Linked DNA regions of Exiguobacterium sibiricum 7-3. The protein of the gene in region 1 interacts with the protein of each later gene in a pairwise test. Links are inferred from orthologs where the notes say so. Each region holds a gene or a part of one and is shown in the gene's direction. Other genes may lie near its edges.

Region 1 (4,820 bases):
GTTCAAGCGCCTGATCAATCGCGGTAATGACAGTGTTTGATTTCGGAGCCGTCGCGAGATACAAAACGGTCTCGGCGAGCGGAATCCGTGCCTCTGGGAAACCAATGTATTCGCAGGCCCGAGCACACGCATCGACGATCAGCAGAGCTTGCGGATCGGATAATCCGATATCTTCTGCCGCATGGACGTAGAGTCGACGGACGATGAAACGCGGGCTTTCCCCGGCTTCAATCATGACGGCAAGCCAGTAAAGGGCAGCGTCGGGGTCTGAGCCGCGAATCGATTTGATGAAGGCCGAGATGACATCATAATGCCGGTCTCCGTCTTTATCGTATTTCAACGCTTTTTGTTGAATCGATTCTTCGGCCACGGCAAGATCAATCGTGATTTCGCCGTCAATTTCCGGTGTTGTCAGAACTGCGAGTTCGAGTGCGTTGAGAAGCGCCCGGTAATCGCCATCCGAGAGCTTGACATAATGATCAACGGCTTCCTCGGTGACAGTGACCGGATACTTGCCGAGCCCACGGTCTACGTCTTTTAAAGTCCGGTTTAGGACAATTCGCAGATCGTCCGTCGTCGGTGTTTCAAACCGAAAAACGGTCGCCCGGGATAACAGGGCAGCATTGACTTCGAAGCTCGGGTTTTCCGTTGTCGCGCCGATCAGTGTAATCGTTCCGGCTTCAAGGGCAGGCAGTAAGGCGTCTTGTTGCATTTTATTGAAACGGTGGATTTCATCTAAAAATAAAATAGTTTTTTGTTGGTCAAACTGTAAACGGGATTCCGCTGCTTTTAAGACTTCGCGCAACTGATCAAGTTTTGCCGTGACGGCATTTAATTGTTCAAACGCCGATTTCGTATAACTTGAAATGACACGGGCAAGCGTCGTTTTTCCGGTTCCCGGTGGTCCGTAAAAAATAACGGTCCCAAGCCGGTCAGCGAGAATGGCCCGGCGTAACAAGGTCGATTCTCCGATTAAATGGCGTTGTCCAACGATTTCGTCCAGTGATTGAGGGCGCATCCGATTGGCAAGCGGCCCGGCCGGAGAATGTGATTCAAATAAATTAGCCATAGGTAGCGTTCCTTCTTTCAACTTTTAGCTACTACTATACTAGAAAGGATGTCTTTTCGCATGATGAAAATCTCGACAAAAGGACGTTATGGTCTGACAATCATGATTGCACTCGCCAAAGGAGGCGAGGCAAAGCCATTGTCTTTAAAGAAAATTGCGCAGATGTATGATCTGTCCGAGCACTACCTGGAGCAATTGATTGCTCCGCTCCGAAACGGCGGTCTCGTCAAAAGTGTCCGCGGAGCATATGGTGGATATAAATTAGGCCGTTCAGCCGAAGACATTACAGCAGGGGATATCATCCGTCTGCTCGAAGGTCCACTTGTCGTCGTCGAAGGCGATAACTGTGACGAAGTGACGAAACGGAAATTGTGGGATAAAATTCAAAGTGCCGTCGATCAAGTTCTGGATACGACGACATTAAAAGATTTAGCCGAAGAAGACGACACAGGTTATATGTTTTATATATGAGAGGTGAAAAACGATGATGTATTTTGATCACGCTGCAACGACGCCGATGCGGTCCGAAGTGTTGGACAAGATGACGCCTTACATGCTTGAGCAATTCGGGAATCCGTCAAGCGTCCACGCATTCGGACGAACAGGGCGGGCTGCGATTGATACGGCACGACGAATGATGGCAACGGAATTGAACGCAAAACCAACAGAAATCATCTTTACGAGCGGTGGCACGGAAGCAGATAACTATGCCATCATCGGTGCTGCCATGCAGTACCAGTCGAAAGGCCGTCATGTCATCACGACACGGTTTGAGCACCATGCCGTGCTCCATGCCTTCGAGGAACTGGAGAGACGGGGATTTGACGTGACGTATCTCGAAATTCCTGAGTCCGGTATCGTGACGGAAGAAGCCTTACGTGCGGCTGTTCGGCCGGATACAATTTTAGTATCCATCATGTTCGGAAATAACGAAGTCGGAACGGTCCAGCCGATTGCGGCATGCGGTCGCTTCTTGCGGGAACAACAGATTGTGTTCCATACGGATGCCGTTCAGGTATTTGCGAAGTCACCGATCGATGTGGAAGCGATGCACATCGATTTGTTGTCGGCATCGAGTCATAAAATCAATGGGCCAAAAGGCGTCGGATTGTTATATGTCCGTTCTGCTATCAAGTTAGCTCCTCAATCGTATGGAGGGGAACAGGAACGGAAGCGTCGTGCCGGAACCGAAAACGTCGCCGGCATCGTCGGGTTTGCGGAAGCAGTCCGGTTGACGGCAAAGGAACGGGAGAAGCAGGCTGAACAGTACCAACTGTTACGGACGACCTTGCTCGAACGGCTTCGAACTTCAACGATTGAGTTTGAAGTCAACGGGGCAGAAGGCTTGCCACAAGTCATTAACCTGTATTTCCCGAATGTCGAAATTGAACCATTTTTAATTATGCTCGATATGCGTGGGATTGCCGTTTCAAGCGGAAGTGCCTGTACGGCAGGATCGGTTGAGCCATCGCATGTCTTGTCAGCGATGTATGGTGAAAATCAGCGGACGAAACAATCGGTCCGGATCAGCTTTGGGCGGGGAAATGATGAGGCACAAGTCGAACTGCTCGCACAAGGCCTGATAGATGTCGTAAAATCGTTTCAGAACAATTAAGAGGTGAAAACAATGAACACACGCGCAAAAGCACCGGAGGAAACAACGGTCGTCGTCGGGATGTCCGGCGGTGTTGATTCTTCCGTTACGGCTTATTTATTAAAAGAACAAGGATACAACGTCATCGGGATTTTTATGAAGAACTGGGACGATACAGATGAAAACGGATTTTGTACGGCAACGGAAGATTACGAAGATGTCATCGCCGTCGCCAATCAAATCGGCATTCCGTATTACGCAGTCAATTTCGAAAAAGAGTACTGGGACAAAGTCTTTACGTATTTCTTGGATGAATATAAACTCGGTCGGACACCGAATCCGGATGTCATGTGTAATAAAGAAATTAAATTCAAAGCATTTCTTGACCATGCGATGCGCCTAGGAGCAGACTTTGTTGCGACGGGGCATTATGCTCGTGCCGTGTACGAAGACGGCGAGCATAAATTATTGCGCGGCGTCGATACAAATAAGGATCAAACGTATTTCCTGAACCAACTGTCACAGGATCAAATCGCTAAAGCGATGTTCCCAATCGGACACATGGAAAAATCAGAAGTGCGGAAAATCGCGGAAGAAGCGAACCTTGCGACAGCGAAGAAAAAAGACTCGACCGGCATTTGTTTCATCGGGGAACGAAACTTCAAACAGTTCCTCAGTCAGTATCTGCCGGCGCAACCGGGTGAAATGCGGACACTCGACGGCAAAACGATGGGGCGTCATGACGGTCTGATGTACTACACGATGGGACAACGTCATGGTCTTGGAATTGGTGGAGACGGAGAACCGTGGTTCGTCGTCGGGAAAAACTTAAAAGAGAATATCTTATTCGTTGAGCAAGGATTCCATAATGAATTGCTTTATTCAGAAGGACTGTATGCGTCTGACATCAGCTGGACGGCAACGATGCCGGTCGGAACAGAATTCCGTTGTACGGCGAAGTTCCGTTACCGTCAAACGGATACACCTGTGACGGTTCGTATCCTTGACGGCGGACGTTTAGACGTCGCGTTCGACGAACGGCAACGGGCGATTACCCCCGGACAAGCTGTCGTTTTCTATGACGGCGACGTCTGTCTCGGTGGGGCGACGATTGATGATGCGTACAAAGCAGGTCAAGCATTAACGTATCTTGCGTAAGGGAGAGAGTGAAATGAACTACAATGAAGTCGGGTTCCGACACCTGGAGTCCGGTAATTATGAATTGGCGGCACAAGCTTTTAATGATGCCATCGAAGAACAACCAAATGATCCGACAGGTTACGTCAATTTAGGGACATTGCTCCAATCGATGGACGATGCTGATCGGGCAATCCTGTTTTACGACAAGGCACTGACGATTGATTCGACGTTTGCCAGTGCTCATTATGCCAAAGGGGCATTGTATTTCTCGGCAGATTTATTAGTTGAAGCAGAAGAATCGTTGCGTCTTGCCTTATTACACGGACTCGATGACGCTGACCTTCATTTCATGCTCGGTCTGACGTATCAAAAGCTGGGCGATCCGGTTCGGGGAATTCCACGTCTGAAGCAAGCGACGGAACTGAATGGGGTGGATGTTGAAATCGCCTTCCAGTACGGTCTTGCCCTTGCTCAGAACGAACAGATTGAAGAAGCGGCTGAAATCTTCGAACAAGTATTATTGCTGGAAGAGACACATACGGATGCCCGTTATAACTATGCCATCGCACTGGCCTTTTTAGGTCAGCAGGAAGCGTGTTATACGGAACTTGAAACCGTTCTTGCCTATCAGCCGAACCATACGCTGGCGAAGGATGCGAAAGCGAAGATGGATGCCTTGTTGAACTAAAAAAAAGCGTTGCGACCGATGAACATATCGGTTTCGCAACGCTTTTTTAGTTAATGACCAACTTCACGTACGATCCGTAACGGTGGACCGGAAAAGTCTTCATACGCTTCGTCCATGTTTTTAGTGTACAGTTCGATAACATTTTGTTCCGTATCTTTAAAATAAGCGGAGTATTCCTTGTCATTTGATGTCTGCTGCTCATCCCATTCACGAATCTTGACATCAATTGCAGCAGTACGTAACAGGTCAAGTGCTTCATTAAACTTGTTTTTCTCGATATAAAAGGCGCAATGAACGTGGACTCCGCCCTCATCATACAGGCTGTCCCA
Region 2 (4,318 bases), 260 kb from region 1 along the record:
ACGCGCAAAACAGCGAAGCGGCGAACGGTGTCATCTTCACGACACTCGAAGACGCAATGAAACATCACCCAGAACTGATCGAGAAATACTTCATGACAGAAGGCGTCAACGTCAATGAAGACCGTCTCGCAGCACTCAACGCGGCACTCATGAACGGCGGTACATTCCTTTATGTACCAAAAGGCTTGAAGTTGACGGTTCCGATGCAAGCAATCTATACGCTGGAGCAAGCGGGTGGTGCACTTTACCACCATGCGATCATCATTGCTGACGCGGACAGCGAACTGACGTATATCGAAAGTTTCGTGTCGTATGGCGAAGAAGCGCATAACGTCAACGTCGTCACGGAAGTGTTCGTTGAAGACAACGCCAAAGTCCTCTTTGGTGGTGTCGATACACTGGCAAAAGGTGCTGTCACATATATGAACCGTCGCGGTGTCGTCAAACAAGGCGCGAAACTCGAATGGGCACTCGGTCACATGAATGACGGAAACACGATCACAGAAACGAAAACACACCTCGTCGGTAACGATTCGTTCTCTGACACGAAAGCCGTAACGGTTGGTCGTGGCGATCAAAAACAAAACTTCAACGTCCGGACAGACCATTTTGGTAAAGGTTCGGAAGGTTTCATCTTGATTCACGGTGTTCAAAAAGATTCGGCAACATCGATCTTCAACGGAACATCGATGATTCACCATGGCGCTTCAAAATCAAACGGTGTCCAAACGGAACGTGTACTCATGTTGTCTGAAAAGGCACGTGGTGACGCGAACCCGATCCTCTTGATTGATGAAGATGATGTCATGGCAGGACACGCGGCATCTGTCGGCCGTGTCGACGAACTTCAACTCTACTACTTGATGAGCCGTGGTTTATCACGTAAAGAAGCAGAACGTCTTGTCGTTCATGGTTTCTTACAACCGGTCGTTTCAGAACTCGCGATTGACTCTGTCAAAGAACGTCTCGTTCAAGTGATCGAAGGGAAAGTAAACTAATATGGGAATCGATGCATCCATCCGCAATCAGTTTCCGATTCTTGACCAACAGGTTAATGACCGGAAACTCGTCTATTTAGATAGTGCGGCTTCGTCACAAAAGCCGCTCGTCGTCATTGAGGCGATTGACAACTACTACAAGACGGTTCATTCGAATGTGCACCGTGGCGTCCATACGCTCGGAACACGAGCGACGGATGCGTACGAAGGTGCGCGTGAGAACGTACGTCGTTTCATCAAGGCGCAACACCATGAAGAGATTATCTTTACCCGCGGGACGACAACGGCGATCAATATCGTCGCGTCGAGTTACGGAATGGAGCATGTCGAAGAAGGGGACGAGATTGTCGTCACATACCTGGAGCACCATGCGAATTTGATTCCGTGGCAACAAGTCGCGAAAAAGAAAAAAGCGAAACTGAAATATGTCGATTTGACAGCGGACGGTCGTGTGACGATTGAAGCGGTCAAAGCACAAATTTCCGATCAGACGAAAGTCGTCGCGATGGCGCATGTCTCGAACGTCCTCGGGACGATCAATCCGATCAAAGAAGTGACACAACTTGCGCACGCTGTCGGTGCCGTCATGGTCGTCGACGCAGCGCAAAGTGCACCGCACCAACAAATCGATGTCACGGATCTCGATTGTGATTTCCTGGCGTTTTCGGCACATAAAATGTGCGGACCAACCGGTATCGGCGTCCTGTACGGCAAAAAAGCATTACTCAATGCGATGGAGCCGGTCGAATTCGGAGGCGAGATGATTGACTACGTCGGGCTTGAAGAGTCGACGTTCAAACCATCACCGTACCGGTTCGAAGCGGGAACACCGATCATCGCAGGAGCTGTCGGCTTGTCGGCAGCAATCGATTTCTTGGAACAAATCGGACTCAGTAACATCGAAGCCCACGAACGTGAGCTTGCCCAGTACGCGATGGCACAAATGCGTGACATCGAAGGACTGACGATTTACGGTCCGGAAGAACGGGTGGGTCTCGTCACCTTTAATCTCGGTGATGTCCACGCACATGATGTCGCGACGGTACTCGATATGCAAGGCATCGCCGTCCGTGCCGGTCACCATTGTGCGCAACCGCTGATGCGCTGGCTTGGAGCCAGTTCAACGGCACGAGCAAGCTTCTACCTGTATAATACAAAGGAAGAAGTAGATGCATTAGTAACAGGACTTCGCCAAACGAAGGAGTATTTCAGTCATGGATTTTAACAATCTCGATCACTTGTACCGTCAAGTGATCATGGACCACTATAAAACGCCCCGCAATCGTGGTGCGATTGACGGTGGTGTGACAATCGATATGAACAATCCGACATGTGGCGACACAATCCGTCTGCAACTCGCAATCGAAGACGATATCGTCAAAGATGCGAAGTTCGACGGCGAAGGATGTTCCATCAGTATGGCGTCTGCGTCGATGATGACACAGGCCGTCAAAGGAAAAACAGTCGAAGAAGCATTACAACTCGCCAACGTCTTTTCCGAGATGGTTCAAGGAAAAGATTATGACGATGAGAAATTTGATCTGGGAGACGCGGAAGCACTGTCTGGTGTGACGAAATTCCCGGCACGAATCAAGTGTGCGACACTTGCCTGGAAGGCGCTCGAACGCGGCGTCGAAGAAGGGAAGTAACTTCGGTCAGTAAGTAAGAGGAGGAAACGAACATGGCTAAGAACATGCCTGAAATTGGCGATTATAAATATGGTTTCCACGATCGCGATATCTCGATCTTCCGTTCTGGACGCGGCTTGACGACAGAAGTCGTCGAGACGATCTCGAAAATGAAGGAAGAACCGCAATGGATGCTTGATTTCCGTCTGAAATCACTCAAGATTTTCAACGAACAATCAATGCCAGCATGGGGCGGCGACCTATCAGATCTTCGTTTTGATGACATCACGTACTATGTTAAACCATCAGAACGTGCTGAAAAATCATGGGATGAAGTACCGGAAGAAATCAAACGTACGTTTGACAAACTCGGAATCCCGGAAGCTGAGCAAAAATACCTCGCAGGTGTTTCAGCACAGTATGAATCAGAAGTGGTTTACCACAACATGAAGAGTGAGCTTGAAGATCAAGGAATCGTCTTCAAAGATACGGATACAGCACTGAAAGAAAACGAAGATTTATTCCGTGAGTACTTCGGTAAATTGATTCCGCCGACGGATAACAAGTTCGCTGCTCTTAACACAGCGGTCTGGTCGGGTGGATCATTCATCTACGTACCAAAAGGCATCAAGATGGATACGCCGCTTCAAGCCTACTTCCGGATCAACTCGGAAAACATGGGTCAATTCGAGCGGACGTTGATCATCGTGGACGAAGAAGCATCGGTGCATTACGTCGAAGGATGTACGGCACCGGTCTACACGACGAACTCGCTTCACTCAGCAGTCGTTGAGATCTTCATCAACAAAAACGCGTACTGCCGTTACACGACAATCCAAAACTGGGCGAACAACGTCTACAACCTCGTTACGAAACGTGCGATCTGTGAAGCCGGCGCGACGATGGAATGGGTCGATGGTAACATCGGTTCGAAATTGACGATGAAATATCCAGCCGTCATCTTAAAAGGTGAAGGTTCACGTGGTATGACATTATCAATCGCGATCGCGGGTAAAGGTCAACACCAAGATGCGGGCGCGAAGATGATTCACCTTGCACCAAACACGTCGTCGACAATCGTCTCGAAGTCGATTTCAAAACACGGTGGGAAAGTAACGTACCGTGGAATTGTCCACTTTGGTCGTAAAGCGACCGGCGCACGTTCGAACATCGAATGTGACACGTTGATCATGGACAACCAGTCGACATCAGATACGATTCCGTACAACGAAATTCTCAACGATAACATTTCGCTTGAACACGAAGCGAAGGTGTCGAAGGTCTCAGAAGAGCAATTGTTCTACTTGATGAGCCGCGGGATTTCACAAGAAGAAGCAACGGAAATGATCGTCATGGGCTTCATCGAGCCGTTCACAAAAGAATTGCCGATGGAATATGCGGTCGAAATGAACCGTCTCATCAAGTTCGAGATGGAAGGTTCAATCGGATAATTTTTCAACTCTCTCATCAACAGATGAGGGAGTTTTTTTCGTGAACAGCTAAAAACGGGTAAAGGATTGAAAAAGGAGGGAGTTATGATGCGTAAACTCATTTATTCTTTTCAAGTCTCGCTCGACGGGTACATCGAGGATGCGTCAGGCAGCATCGCGTTTGCGTCACCGGACGCTGAGCTGCATCAGTATTTTAATGACTACGAAACAGAATTTGATACCCATGTTTATGGACGTCGTC

Evidence for each region. Proteins that work in one complex are often made in the same cells at the same time.
Region 2: the proteins of P402_RS0105885 (region 1) and sufU interact in binary tests that used the Escherichia coli proteins (3 or more experiments, as listed by UniProt). The link is inferred for Exiguobacterium sibiricum 7-3 from one-to-one orthologs.

The regions. Positions count from the first base shown.
Region 1 is NZ_KK211190.1:985,495-990,314, forward strand. Bases 767-3,618 are described here. They hold P402_RS0105885 (cysteine desulfurase family protein), read left to right. Parts: upstream 767-1,553; coding sequence 1,554-2,684; downstream 2,685-3,618. Other genes in these bases: P402_RS0105875 (replication-associated recombination protein A), read right to left, coding at 767-1,069; cymR (cysteine metabolism transcriptional regulator CymR), read left to right, coding at 1,133-1,540; mnmA (tRNA 2-thiouridine(34) synthase MnmA), read left to right, coding at 2,697-3,618. Outside these bases: more of P402_RS0105875, read right to left, coding at 1-766; more of mnmA, read left to right, coding at 3,619-3,821; P402_RS0105895 (tetratricopeptide repeat protein), read left to right, coding at 3,835-4,491; P402_RS0105900 (VOC family protein), read right to left, coding at 4,542-4,820. UniProt on the Escherichia coli protein: Master enzyme that delivers sulfur to a number of partners involved in Fe-S cluster assembly, tRNA modification or cofactor biosynthesis. Catalyzes the removal of elemental sulfur from cysteine to produce alanine.
Region 2 is NZ_KK211190.1:724,358-728,675, forward strand. The notes cover bases 948-3,929. They hold sufU (Fe-S cluster assembly sulfur transfer protein SufU), read left to right. Parts: upstream 948-2,212; coding sequence 2,213-2,647; downstream 2,648-3,929. Other genes in these bases: sufD (Fe-S cluster assembly protein SufD), read left to right, coding at 948-998; P402_RS0104630 (cysteine desulfurase), read left to right, coding at 1,000-2,223; sufB (Fe-S cluster assembly protein SufB), read left to right, coding at 2,680-3,929. In the rest of the region: more of sufD, read left to right, coding at 1-947; more of sufB, read left to right, coding at 3,930-4,077; P402_RS0104645 (dihydrofolate reductase family protein), read left to right, coding at 4,165-4,318. UniProt on the Escherichia coli protein: A scaffold on which IscS assembles Fe-S clusters. Exists as 2 interconverting forms, a structured (S) and disordered (D) form. The D-state is the preferred substrate for IscS.